2 regions of the Rhodococcus sp. NBC_00294 genome follow, and region 2 is predicted to be linked to the other one. Evidence: predicted binding sites of a transcription regulator. Region 2 holds the regulator's gene; the other holds the start of a gene.

Region 1 (7,152 bases), 330 kb from region 2:
GGAAGTACGTCAAGGCCCGGTTCGGGCAGAGGCCACGCGGCACTCGCCGCCGGCCGGGTGTGGCTACAACATGTCCATGAGCGATTCGTCCACTGCCTGCGAGAAATCTTCTTCGTGCTCCTGCGAGTACCGCTCCCACGACGCGGCGTCCCACAGCTCGAGATGATCCATCGAGCCGATGACGACGCAGTCCTTCGACAGCGCCGCGTACTCGCGGTGCGAGGACCCGATGGTGATGCGACCCTGCGAATCCGGCCGCTGCTCGTCCGTACCGGCCGCGAGGTTGCGGATGTACGCGCGCGCCTGCGGGTTCGACCGCGAGGCCTTCGACAGCTTCGCCACCCGCTCCGCGAACACGTCACGGGGGTAGATGGCCAGGCTGTGGTCCTGCCCTTTGCTCACCATCACTCCTCCCGCCAGGTCTTCGCGAAACTTCGCCGGCAACGTCAGTCGAAACTTGTCATCGAGCTTGGGCGTGTAGGTACCGAGAAACACTCGGCACCTCCTCGACCCCGTGTCGTGCAGTTCGCGGGACTCCATCGATCCCCGCTGTCCGCCACATTACCCCACTTTCCCCCACATTCAATCGACACGGCGGAACATTTCAGTGACTCGTCACTAAAGGGCCAGGTCGCACGCACAAAGAGCAGCGAAGTCGGTCCGGCAGCGGGAGGACCCACGTGCACGGAGTGGAGGTGTCCCCCACCGTTCCGCGACCCCCGTGAACCGGATAATTGCAGGTCGAACGGCACGTTCGCGCGTCACGGGCCCGGGTGACCGCGCGCGGCGGAGTCGCCAGGGGTGCCGGGTGGGGCGTGGTGGGGATCTGGGGGCCGAGACCACCCTCGGTGGGGCGCGGTGGGGGGATCGACACCCACGGGTCCCTGAACGGCATCAGCGCGGCACCCGTGGTGGGTGCCGCGCTGATGTGTCACAGCATCGGTGTGAGAGGCGCGCTGCCCCTCACGCGAGAATCGGAGCGATCGATGTGACCGCTCCGGTCTCTCTCATTCCTGGTCGAACCGTCGCTTGAAACGATCCTCCATCCGCGAGGAGAATCCCTTGCGGGGACCTCGGCGCGGTGCGGAACCGGAACGGCGCGGGCCGCTTCCCGGTGCCGGCGGGTTGTCGCCCTCGGACTGCTCGGACTGGGGCGCGGTGGGCTTGCGCAGCAAGAGCAGAACGCCGGAGCCGAACATGAACACGAAGCCGACGAGACTGATGATCGGGAATCCACCGGGCTTGAACGGGAGGGCCACGCCTGCAATGAGCAGAATGAGGCCGATCACGAACAGAGCGACGGCCTGAAAACGACGCCGCGTGGATGCGGCTCGAATCCGTCCGCCGCGCACGGTCGACGCGAACTTGGGGTCCTCGGCATAGAGAGCGCTCTCGATCTGGTCGAGCATGCGCTGCTCGTGCTCGGAGAGTGGCACGGTACCTCCCCCGGCACTGGATGGTGGCTCTCACCTCTTGGCCAGAAGTGAGAGGTAGCCGATCGGTCCGGCTACCTGTTGTCGATGATACGAGCAGAATCGGCGGCGAGCCACCTACCTGCACCACCAGTATGCGAGAAAAAGTCGCTCCGTGGTGGCGACCAGGCCTACGCGGGCTGCGCGACCGCGTCGGACCGCGAGGTCACACGGTCCTCGACGCGGTGCAGAAAGCGTCCCACCTGCGAGAAGAACTCGTCCGCCTCGGCCGCGTCGAGCCGATCGGCCGAGCCCGCCTCGATGGACGCACGCAGCGTGGAATACGCGGCGAAGTACGACGCCCACTCCGTGAACTCCGGCGCAGCCGTCCGCATGCGCACCCAGGCGCTGCGGGACGCCCCACGCTTGGGCACCGGATCGACCGCGTCGAGCAGGGCGCCGGCACCGCGCAACGCGGCGACGTAGGACTCGAGGAACATGTCGGCCGCCGATGGTGCACCGGCCGCGTCACCGAGAATGGCGTCCGCGCGACGCAGCAACATGCGGGCGCGGGCGTGCGTGCGCGACGGCGCCGCCGCGGAGGCGTCGAACGAGACCACCGTGCCGTTCGTCATCGCCTCACCACCCTCCGTGCGGTCTGCAGAGCTGCGGCGTGCCGCAGTGTGACCACCCGTGCTCCGAGCCATTGCGCTACCTCCCTCTCCGACACGTGAACCGATCGGCGTCCCACGTCCTTCTCAACACCGTCGGCCTGTCGGTTACTCCCCTGAGCGGGCCGATCGAGCGCGATGTAAGCATGGAGGTCGGACATGTTCTCCGGACCGTCTCGCGCGATCGACCCGATGTCGGGCCGATCGACCCGAGGTCGATTCGTTCGAACGCGTGTTCGATGACTTCACTGTAGCGCGGACGTCCGACACGATGCGAGGGATCGAGGTGAGTACCGTTCACGACGCCCGAGGCGGCCCCTCCGACGAGGGCATTCGTCTGATCGAACTCACCCCGCAGGACATGCGCCGACGGTTGACCGAAGCCCTGTCCGTCTACGTCGCCGCGATGGGCTACCCGCGCGGAACCGAGTTGCATCGGGCGCCGATGTGGGCGGAGCACATCCTGCGGCCGGGGTGGGGCGCGGTGGGAGGAGTCTCACACGACGACCACCTGGTGGCGATCGCCTACTGCTATCGCGGAGCGCCACATCAGTGGTGGCATCAGCAGGTCCGCGACGGAATGCGACGAGCGGGGTGGTCCGCCGAGAACGCCGAGCGGGTCCTCTCGGACTACGTCGAGTTGACCGAGCTGCACGTCTCCCCCGAGGCTCAGGGGCACCGTCTCGGCGAACGGCTCCTGCTCGCCCTCATGGCGGGCCGCCGGGAGAGTTCCGTGCTGCTCTCCACCCCCGAGGTCACCGGCGAGGACAATCGAGCATGGCGTCTCTACCGGCGGACGGGGTTCCAGGACGTCGTGCGCCGATTCCACTTCGCCGGGGACGCCCGACCCTTCGCGGTGCTCGGCCGCGAATTACCCCTGACACCCGGGACCGGACTCGGTCTCGACACCACCACAGAAGAGGGGCCGACCACGTGATCGATGCCGCCGTCGTCGGATCGGGTCACAACGCACTCGTCTCCGCCGCCTACCTGACCGATGCCGGATGGTCCGTCCGCGTCCTCGAACGAGACACCGTCGTCGGAGGCGCGGCCTCCACGGTCGAGCGCTTCCCCGGCCACAAGGTGGATCGGGGCTCGTCCGCGCACATCATGATCCGGCAGACCGGCATCATCGAGGAGTTGCGTCTCGCCGATCACGGCCTGCGCTATCTCGACTGCGACCCGTGGGCGTTCGCGCCGCCTCCGCCCGGCACCGACGAGCCGGGCATCGTGTTCTCCGTGGACCTGGACGCCACCTGTGCCTCGATCGAGGCGGCGTGCGGACGCAAGGACGCGGACGCGTACCGCGCGTTCGTCGCACTGTGGGGGCCCCGCAGCGCACGTGTCATGAAGTCGTTCGGGAGTCCGCCCACCGGGAGGGCTCTGCTGTCCTCCTTCTGGGGCATGGACGCGAGCGACGGTGCGGCGGCCCTGTCCCGCGAGTTCCTCGCGTCGGGCGACTCGCTTCTGAACCGGTGGTTCGACAGCGAGCGCCTGAAAGCGGCTCTCGCGTGGTTCGGCGCCCAGTCCGGTCCGCCGATGTCCGAGCCCGGCACGGCCCCGATGGTGGCCTTCAACGCTCTGATGCACACGACCCCGCCCGGCCGCGCCGTCGGCGGCAGTGGCGCGCTGAGCGTCGCGCTGCAGACGAAGATCGAGGCCGACGGAGGCACCGTCACCCTCGGTGACGCCGTCGTGTCGGTCACGCGTGTCGGAGACGGATGGTCGGTCCGCACCGCGAGTGGCGAGGAGGTGCGCGCACGCACGGTCATCGCCGGGTGCCACATCCTGACCACGCTCGACCTCCTCGACGCCGGCGGTTTCGACACGGCGACGACGGAGTCGTGGCGACGGCAGATCGACGTGGGGCCGGGCATCGGCATGGTGGTCCGCGCATCGACGTCGTCGTTGCCGCAGTATCCCGGCGCTCCCGGCGTCGAGTCGTCCAGCCGCGGACTGCAACTGCTGGTACACGACCGGGCCCAGCTCCGTCGGGCGCACGGAGCAGCATCGGCAGGCGATCTCCCGCCGGCGCCGGTGGTGCTGGCCATGAGCTTCAGCGCGGTCGACCCATCGATCGCGAAGCCCGGCGAACACCAGGTCTCACTGTGGTCGCAGTGGCACCCGTACCGACTGGCCGACGGTCGGAGCTGGCGAGGCGGCAGCCCGGAGGTGGCGGAACTCGAGGGTGATCGGATCGTCGCCGAGGTGGACAAGTACGCCCCCGGCTTCGCCGACAGCATCCTGCAGCGGCACACCCAGTCCCCGTGGGACCTCGAACAGGAACTCGGGCTCGTCGGGGGCAACGTGATGCACGTCGAGATGTCACTGCACCAGATGATGATGTGGCGCCCCATGCCGGCGCTCGCGGACATGACCGTGCCCGGAGCCCCGTCGTTCTTCCTGACCGGCGCCTCGATGCACCCCGGCGGCGGTGTCTCCGGATCCAGCGGCCGCAGTGCCGCCCGGCTCGCGATCGCCGAACGCGCGGGCAGTCCTCTGAAGCGCGTGGCGTCGCGTCTGGGCGCCGCTCTCCCGGGCCGCCGATGAGGTCGGGAGACACTCTCCGCGCGTCGGGGCGAGCCACACCCGTCGCGGTGGGCTTCGCCGTCGCGGCCGTCCTCGCGCAGATCAGTTACCCGCTCGTCTCGGGCGGCGTCAAGGACGCCGTGACGTTCTGTGTCGTCGCTCTGCTCGCCGCCGCCTGCGTCACGCACGCGGCGAGCGCACGCGGGGCCGGGTGGGCCACGCTCATGGTGCTGCTCACCGCCGGGATCGGTCTGACAGCCGAGATCATCGGCACGCGAACCGGCATGCCCTTCGGGTGCTACGAGTACGCGCAGGACCGCATCGGACCCTCCCTGGCCCACGTGCCGGTGGTGGTTCCGTTCGCCTGGACGGCCGGCCTGTACCCGGTGTGGTGCGCCGCCGCCGTCGTCGCGCAGCGGATGCGCCGACCGGTGCTCACCCGCGTGGGACTCACCACCGTCGGCGTCGTGGGGTGGGATCTGTATCTCGACCCTCAGATGGTGGCCGACGGTCAGTGGACCTGGTGCAGTCCCTTCGCTCCCCTGCCCGGGCTCGACGGCATCCCGTGGACCAACTATGTGGGATGGCTGCTCGTCGCGGCGCTCATGGCCGCCGCCATGGAGGTCCTGGGGCGGTCACCGATGCGCACGCCCACGGTGAGCCCGCTGGTGCCGTGGGGGCTGTTCGTGTGGACGTGGCTCGGCTCTGCTCTCGCCCATGCGGTCTTCCTGCCGGACCTCGGTTGGTCCGCTCTGTACGGCCTCGTCGCCATGGGCGTCGTCGGTGTCCCCTTCCTCCTCGCCCTGTCCCGACCCCGGTCGGACATCGCTCGCGACGCGCCACGCCGCGCTGACCGACCCGTTCACTGACGGTGTCGCGGCGGCCTGGCACGATGACCGCTGTGCCCCACCCCGCTGCTCCTCGCACGTCGCCGCGCGTTTCCGTACCGCGCCGCGTGGTCTCCGTCCTCGTGCTCGCCCTGCTGACGGTTCCGCTGCTGGCCGGGTGCCTGCGGGCACAGGTGTCCATGGGCGTGTCCTCGAACGACCGGGTGTCCGGCCGCATCGTCGCCGCGACGGTGCCGACGGCCGAGGGTGACACCGGACCGGGCATGGAGGTCCCCGACAGCCTGGGCAGCAAGATCCGGGTGCAGCCGTACGACTCGGACGGGTACGTCGGCAGCGAGGCGCTGTTCAGCGACCTCACGTTCGGTGACGTGCAGCAGCTCGCGGCACTGTCCGACCAGTCGGTCGGCCTCTACCAGCTGTCCCTGGTCCGCGCGGGTGACCTCGTCACTCTCGCCGGCCAGGTCGATCTGAGCTCCGTACCCTCCGAGGGCAGCGACGTGCAGTTCACCATCGCCTTCCCCGCCCGTGTCACCACCACCAACGGCGCCCGCGAGGGCGACAACGTGGTGTCCTGGAAGCTCCCCGCCGGCGAGCGCAGCACCCTGCGCGCCGAGGTGCGCTACTCGGATCCGAACACGCGCAGCTTCGCCGGGTGGGCCGGCATCGTCTTCGGTGTCACCGTGGGTATCGCGGCCATCGTCGGCGGCATGGCCTACGTCGCCCGCGACGCTTCCGGCGGACGCCGACGCGATGCGGAGTCGGCCGGCCGCCGGTGACCGCCCGGCGCCGAGCCCGGAACGCGGTCCGAGTCGGCTCTCTCGCCTCGATCGCCACCGCGGGCATCGCCCTGATCAACGCCGCGACCGCACCCCGCGTGCTGCCCTCGTCCGCGGCGACGGTGCGGGCCGGTGAGCGCATCACGGTCTGCATTCCTGCCCGTGACGAGGCAGACCGTCTCCCCGACCTGCTGCGGGATCTGCTGGCTCAGCGCTCCCGGTCCGCGATGACCGTGCTCGTGCTGGACGACGACTCGTCCGACGGGACCGCGGACGTCGCCCGGGCCGTCGTGGGGGACGATCCGCGTTTCCGGATCCTGGCGGGCCGCACCACCGAGCCGGCCGACGCGCCGGGAATGGGCAAGTCCCTCGCCTGCCTCGACCTCGGCCGCCGCGCGCTCGCGACCACCGATCCGACCCTCGTCGTCTTCCTCGACGCGGACGTGCGATTGCATCCTGATGCACTGGACGCCGCCGCGTCCGTTCTCCGCGAGCACGACGTGGCCATGCTCTGCCCGTGGCCCGCGGAGACGGCGGTGACGACGATCGAGCGGGTCGTCCAGCCTCTGCTGTCGTGGTCGTGGTCGGTGACCCTCCTCGTCCGGGCCGCCAATCGAGGCCGTCGGCCGTCGATGGGCGTGGCCAACGGGCAGTTCCTCGTGCTCGACGCACCGTCCTACCGCGTGGTCGGCGGACACGAGTGCACACGCTTCGCGGTGGCCGACGATCTGACGCTGGTGCGGCACGTCCGCTCCCGCGGTCTCCCGACGGCAGTGGCGTACGGCGGGCGCGTCGCGACGTGCCGCATGTACACCGACGCCGCGCAGGTGCGTGCCGGTCACGCGAAGTGGCTCTGGTCCCAGTTCGGCGGCGCTGCAGGCACTCTCGCCGTCTCGGCGATCGCCACAGCCGTATG
Region 2 (7,152 bases):
TCGCCGACGAACTCGGGCAGGAGATCGGCGACGCCGTCGGTTACACGGTGCGCTTCACCGACCACTCCAGCGACAACACCCTCGTCAAGCTGATGACGGACGGCATCCTGCTCGCCGAGATCCAACGGGATCGGCTGCTGCGTCGGTACGACACGATCATCATCGACGAGGCGCACGAGCGCAGCCTCAACATCGACTTCATCCTGGGCTATCTCGCCCGGTTGCTCCCCCAGCGTCCCGATCTGAAGGTCATCGTCACCTCGGCCACCATCGACCCTGGCCGCTTCGCGCACCACTTCGCGGTGAACGGGGTCGACGCGCCGATCGTCGAGGTGTCGGGCCGGACGTTCCCCGTCGAGGTCCGGTATCGGCCGCTCACGGTCGAGAACGGCGAGCAGACCATCGAACTCGACCCGGTCGACGCCACGTGCGACGCCGTCGAGGAACTGCTCACCGAACCGGAGGGCGATGTCCTCGTGTTCCTGTCGGGCGAGCGCGAGATCCGCGACACCGCCGATGCTCTGAAGGATCGCCGACTGCGCAACGTCGAGATTCTTCCGCTCTACGCCCGGCTGTCGGCAGCCGAGCAGCACCGCGTCTTTACCGGCCACACCGGTCGACGAGTCGTGTTGTCCACCAACGTCGCCGAGACGTCGCTCACCGTGCCCGGCATCCGTTACGTCGTCGACCCCGGAACCGCGCGCATCTCGCGGTACTCGCTGCGCACCAAGGTGCAGCGTCTGCCGATCGAACCCATCTCGCAGGCGTCGGCCCGCCAGCGTGCCGGCCGGTGCGGTCGCGTCGCGGACGGCATCTGCATCCGGCTCTACTCGGAGGAGGACTTCGAGGCCCGCCCCGAGTACACGGATCCCGAGATCCTGCGCACGAACCTCGCATCGGTGATCCTGCAGATGGCCTCGCTGGGGCTGGGCCGCATCGACGCGTTCCCGTTCGTCGAGGCACCGGACCCGCGCAGCATCCGTGACGGCCTGGGCCTGCTCGACGAACTCGGGGCGCTCGAGTCGCAGGGCGAGGACGGGCCCGTGCTCACCTCGCTCGGCAAGGAGCTCGCCGGCCTCCCGGTCGACCCGCGCATGGCGCGCATGCTGGTCGAGGCCAACCGCAACGGATGCCTGCGGGAAGTTCTCGTCATTGTCTCGGCGCTCTCGATCCAGGACGTGCGCGAGCGGCCCGCGGAGCATCAGCAGGCCGCCGACGAGATGCACAAGCGTTTCGTGGTGGAGGGTTCGGACTTTCTCGCACTGTGGCAACTGTGGACGTATCTGGGAGACCAGCGCCGAGAGCTGTCCTCCAACCAGTTCCGACGCATGTGCCGATCGGAATTCCTGCACTACCTGCGCATCCGCGAATGGCAGGACCTGCACGGTCAGCTGCGCCAGATCACGCGTGGCCTGGGCTGGACCATGCCTGACACGGCCGACTCCTCGGAGCCGAACCATGCCGTGATCCACCAGGCACTGCTGCCGGGTCTGCTGTCGCACATCGGTCTTCGTGAGGGCGACAAGAAGGATTTCCTCGGAGCACGTGGGTCGACCTTCGCCGTCTTCCCCGGTTCGAGCCTGTTCCGCAAGCCGCCGCGCTGGATCATGGCGGCCGAACTCGTGGAGACCAGCCGACTCTGGGCCCGGATGGGTGCGCGCATCGAGCCCGAGTGGGCCGAGAAGCTGGCCCCGCACCTGATCAAACGCCAGTACTCGGAGCCGCACTGGTCGACGAAGCGCGAAGTGGCGATGGCCTACGAACGCGTCACGCTGTACGGCATTCCTCTCGCCGCCCGTCGGCCCGTCACCTTCAGCGGTATCGATGCCGAGGTGTCTCGCGACTTGTTCATCCGCCACGCTCTCGTACAGGGCGAGTGGCGGACGCACCACCGCTTCTTCCACGCGAACCAGGAGATGCGCAGCGACGCCGAGGAACTGGAGTCGCGCGCCCGCCGACGCGACATCGTCGTCGACGACGACACCCTCTTCGCTTTCTACGACGAGCGTGTACCTGCGACCGTGGTGTCGGCCCGTCACTTCGACCGGTGGTGGAAGAAGGCGTCCCGCACGACGCCGGACCTGCTCGACTTCGACCGCGCCACCGTCGTCAACCCGGACGCCGCCGCGGTCGTCGAGGGCGACTACCCCGACGCCTGGCGTCAGGGCGAGGCGCAGTTCCCCCTGACCTACCAGTTCGAGCCGGGCAAGGAGGACGACGGCGTCACCATCACCATTCCCATCGCCCTCCTCCCCCGCGTCGCCGACGTCGGATTCGATTGGCTCGTCCCCGGCATGCGCGTCGAGTTGGTGACGGCCCTGATCAAGACTCTTCCGAAGGAGTTGCGCCGCAACGTCGTCCCAGCGCCCGACCACGCGGTGGCCGCCGTCGCGGCGATGCGACCGAGGACGGAACCACTACTGGTCGCACTGTCGCGTGAACTCACCCGCATGGGCGCCGTGCCGATCGCACCGTCGGATTTCGACCCGTCCGCGCTGCCCCGCCACCTGAAGATGACGTTCGTGGTGGTCGACGATCGCGGCCGTCGACTGGACAAGGACACGTCCCTCTCCGCCTTGCGCACCCGACTCGGTGCTGCCGCGGCCGCTGCGGTCGGCGTCGCCGCCAAGGACTCGGAGAAGGCCCCGGTGACACGGTGGACGTCCGAGACCATCGGCACACTCGAGCCCACCGTCACCCGAACGGTCAACTCGCAGAGGGTGACCGGGTATCCCGCCCTGGTTCCCGAGAAGGGCGGGGTCGCCGTTCGTGTCCTGGGCACCGCCGCCGAGCAGCGAGCAGCGATGCGCGAGGGCACCCGACGCCTCCTGCTCGACGCCATCCCATTGTCGACGAAGAACCTGCTCACCGGACGCTCCCCGGCTCAGCGGCTCGCGCTGGGGCAGAATCCGCACGGAAGCATCGAGGCGTTCGTCGAGGACTGCCGCACCCTCGCGGCCGACGAGCTCATGATGAAGCACGGCGGCCCGGTGTCCACGCCCGAGGCGTATGCGGTGCTGGAGAAGGCGGTCCGGGGCGAGCTCGCCGGCCGGACGGCCGCGGTGCTCCGGGTGGCGGAACCATCTCTCGGTGCCGCGACGAGGGTCCGCCTCGCACTCGACGACGCGACGGGAGATGCCGCGGACGACGTGCGCCAGCAGCTGGACGGGCTGATCTTCCCCGGATACGTCTTCGAGACCGGCGAAGCTCACCTGCCACACCTTCCGCGCTACCTCGAGGCGGCCGAGCGCCGACTTCGCGCATTCCCGTCCAGCGCTCGCCGCGACGCGGCGGGGATGGACGTGCTGGACCGCGTCTATGCGGACTACGACGCCCTGCTCGGGTCGGTACCGGACTCGGTGGGCCGCAGCGATGCCGTGCGGGAGATCGCCTGGATGATCGAGGAGCTGAGGGTCAACCTGTTCGCTCAGACCCTGGGAACGCTGTACCCGGTGAGCGAGAAGCGGGTGCGCAAGGCCATCGACGACGTCCGACGTGCGGTGCGGCGCTGACTCACCGCTGAGCGGCGGGCTCCGCGTCCTGGGCGGGGGCGGCATCGTGCTCGGCACGGTGGCGACGAAGGTCCTCGATCTCGCGCTCGAAGTCGTCCGCACTGCTGAACGAGCGGTAGACGGAGGCGAATCGGAGGTAGGCCACCTCGTCGAGATCGCGCAGTGGCCCGAGGATGGCGAGCCCTACCTCGTTGCTGGGGATCTCGGCCGACCCGGAAGCCCGCACCGTGTCCTCGACCTGCTGGGCGAGGAGGACGAGCGCGTCGTTGTCGACCTGGCGGCCCTGGCAGGCCCGACGGACTCCCTTGACCACCTTCTCGCGACTGAACGGCTCACTCACGCCACTGCGTTTCACGACGGAGAGCACTGCTGTCTCCACCGTGGTGAAGCGTCGACCGCACTCGGGGCAGGAACGACGCCGCCGGATCGCCTGGCCCTCCTCCGCTTCGCGCGAATCGACGACGCGCGAGTCGGGGTGACGGCAGAACGGGCAGTGCATCGGACAGAGACCCCTCGATGGCTCGGGCATTTCCCGAGCGCCACGGCGGCTCTCGGTGTGTCCAGCGTACCGGGAGGGCCTTCCGCGGCCCCGGGGGCGTGTCCGGCCGGTGTCAGCGTCCGGAGACGACGCCCATCTCCACCTGCTCCGAGATGGACGGCTGTGCCGGGACGTCGGCGGAGCGCATGTTCGCCAACCCCACCAGCCCCAGAACGGACACTGCTGTGATCAGCGCCACAGCGATGGGCGTCGCGAATCCGTGTCCCCGACGAGTGCGGTGTTCGACCTGCGAGACACCGTTCGAGCGGCGACGGTAGTCGACAGTGCCGCCGTCGGGGCGGCGGGAGTCGCGCGGAGCGGGGCTGCGGCGGACCGTGGTGCGCTCGCGCACGTCGGTCGTCGTGGACCCGGCCGCGCGGTCGGCCATACCCCAGTAGGAATCGTCGTCGCAGGTCCAGCGCGTGCGGACGGGTGCATGCATGTCGATGGAACGTGCGGTGCCGACAGTCAGCAGGTCACTTCGAGTCATTGCAACCACTCCTCGTGGATAGCCGGTGGCCGTCCGCGTCGCCGATGCACCGAGGTGTTCGAACAACACATTCGCCCACGCGTTCGAATGAACGCATGTTCGATGTATAGCAGTCCGGTCCGACAAAGTGCATCGAACACGCGACACGCTTCGAACAGGTGTTTGATCCGAGTCCCGTTTCGGTTTAGGTTCGACACACGCACAACGGACGTGACACCAGCACCACCTGCCCCACGTCCACTGCTACCGATGGAGGTATCTCGATGAAGGACGACAGCTCATCCGGCACGGTCGGCGGGCGCGCGTCAGCGACCGGCTCGGCCACGACCGCCGACACCGAGTCCGGTCTCACCGAACGTCAGCGGCGAGTGCTCGAGGTGATCCGTGCGTCGGTCGTCGAGCGCGGCTATCCGCCGAGCATCCGGGAGATCGGTGACGCCGTCGGATTGACGTCCACCTCGTCGGTCGCGCATCAACTGCGCACCCTCGAACGCAAGGGGTTCCTGCGCCGCGACCCCAACCGTCCCCGCGCCGTCGACGTGCGTCTGCCGGGCGAGAACGGGCGCCCCGAAGAGGTCTCTGCCGTCGCGCAGGACGATCTCGTCGCCGCGGACACCACGAATCACCTCGACAGCGCGGACACACCGTCGTCGGACGACGATCGCCTGCCCGCACCGACCTTCGTCCCCGTCCTGGGACGTATCGCCGCGGGTGGTCCGATTCTCGCGGAGCAGGCCGTCGAGGACGTGTTCCCGCTTCCGCGCGAGCTCGTCGGGTCCGGCTCGCTGTTCCTTCTCCGCGTCGTCGGTGAGTCGATGATCGACGCCGCCATCTGCGACGGTGACTGGGTGGTCGTGCGTCAGCAGAACGTGGCCGACAACGGGGACATCGTCGCCGCAATGATCGACGGAGAGGCCACCGTCAAGACGTTCAAGCGGACTGGTGGGGACGTCTGGCTGCTCCCCCACAACGACCTGTTCGAGCCCATTCCCGGGAACGACGCCGTGGTGCTGGGCAAGGTCGTCACCGTGATGCGCAAGCTCTGATTCCGGACACACGAACGCCGGCGCTGGATTTCCAGCGCCGGCGTCGTCGTGTTCGAGGTTCCTACAGGTCCAGACCGCGACCGATGATCTCCTTCATGATCTCCGTCGTGCCGCCGTAGATGGTCTGCACGCGGGAGTCCATGTACGCCTTGGCGATCGGGTACTCCTTCATGTAGCCGTAGCCACCGTGCAGCTGCAGGCACCGGTCGATGAGCTTGACCTGGTTCTCGGTGGTCCACCACTTCGCCATGGCGGCTTCCTGGACCGACAGCTCGTTCGCGTTGAGCTGCTCGATGTACTTGTCCACCATGATGCGGACGGCAGTCGTCTCGGTCGCGCACTCCGCCAGCACGAATCGCGTGTTCTGGAACTTGCCGATCGGCTTGCCGAACGCCTTGCGGTCCTTGCAGTACTGGATCGTCATCGCGAGCGCGGACTCCATCGCGGCAGCCGCGACGACGGCGATCGACAGGCGCTCCTGCGGCAGGTTCTGCATCAGGTAGATGAAGCCCATACCCTCCTGACCGAGCATGTTGGCGGCAGGGATGCGGACGTCGGTGAAGCTGAGCTCCGCGGTGTCCTGCGCCTTCATACCGATCTTGTCGAGGTTGCGGCCGCGCTCGAAGCCCGGCATGTCGCGCTCGACGACGAACAGGCTGAAGCCCTGCGCGCCCTTCTCCGGATCGGTGCACGCCACCACGATGACGATATCGGCGTTGATGCCGTTGGTGATGAACGTCTTGGAGCCGTTGAGCACCCAGTCGTCACCGTCACGGACGGCCTTGGTCTTGATGCCCTGCAGGTCACTGCCCGTGCCCGGCTCGGTCATCGCGATCGCGGTGATCAGCTCACCGGAGCAGAAGCCGGGCAGCCAGCGCTGCTTCTGCTCGTCGTTCGTCAGCTCGATGAGGTACGGAGCGACGACGTCGTTGTGCAGCGTGAACCCGATGCCGCTGTACCCACCGGCCGTGGTCTCCTCGGTGACGATGGCGTTGTAGCGGAAGTCCTTGACTCCGCCGCCGCCGAACTCCTCCGGCACTGCCATGCCCAGGAAGCCCTGCTTGCCGGCCTCGACCCAGACACCTCTGTCGACGATGTTCTGCGTCTCCCACTCCGCGTGATGCGGCGCGACGTGCTGCTCGAGAAACTTCTTGTACGAGCTGCGGAACAGGTCGTGCTCGGGCTCGAACAACGTGCGCTTCATGATTCTCCTCGTCGTGCGTACGGCGGATCTGTCTCGAGCCTAGAACCAGGTACGAGCGGGGTCGATGACCAGTGCGAGCACGTTCGGTGACCTCGGCGTCGCTGGGCGGATCCGGTGTGTTGAGCCGCGGTATCCGCGGCTCAACGCACCCAGCCGCCTCAGAGCCCGAGCACCCACCGGTGCCCGACGCGCTCGGCCACCACACCGCCGCCGGTCGCGGACGCGAGGACACCGTCGAGCCGGTCGCCGTCACCGATCACCCGGAGCCGCACGTCGGATCCGTAGGCGACGTCGTCGACGGCGAATCCGTGCACTCGCAGGACGCCCTCCACCCGACCGGCATCAGCATGGGACAAGTCCAT

The links. Region 2 encodes LexA, which represses DNA repair genes until DNA is damaged. Its sites were predicted from a motif close to CGAACANNTGTTCG; they were not measured.
Region 1: OHB23_RS12210 (SAV_6107 family HEPN domain-containing protein) is a predicted target of LexA. The motif match lies at 2,309-2,322, and genes of this name have one in related genera.

What each region holds. Positions count from the first base shown of each region.
Region 1 is NZ_CP108043.1:2,599,632-2,606,783, reverse strand. Features, by position in the region: gene mraZ (division/cell wall cluster transcriptional repressor MraZ) at 64-495, opposite strand; gene OHB23_RS12215 (DUF3040 domain-containing protein) at 1,008-1,436, opposite strand; gene OHB23_RS12210 (SAV_6107 family HEPN domain-containing protein) at 1,604-2,047, opposite strand; gene OHB23_RS12205 (GNAT family N-acetyltransferase) at 2,445-3,020, shown strand; gene OHB23_RS12200 (phytoene desaturase family protein) at 3,017-4,633, shown strand; gene OHB23_RS12195 (carotenoid biosynthesis protein) at 4,630-5,481, shown strand; gene OHB23_RS12190 (LppM family (lipo)protein) at 5,505-6,236, shown strand; gene OHB23_RS12185 (glycosyltransferase) at 6,233-7,152, shown strand, end outside.
Region 2 is NZ_CP108043.1:2,934,213-2,941,364, reverse strand. Features, by position in the region: gene hrpA (ATP-dependent RNA helicase HrpA) at 1-3,512, shown strand, start outside; gene nrdR (transcriptional regulator NrdR) at 3,514-4,011, opposite strand; gene OHB23_RS13780 (hypothetical protein) at 4,124-4,540, opposite strand; gene lexA (transcriptional repressor LexA) at 4,804-5,586, shown strand; gene OHB23_RS13770 (acyl-CoA dehydrogenase family protein) at 5,648-6,790, opposite strand; gene OHB23_RS13765 (IMPACT family protein) at 6,949-7,152, opposite strand, start outside.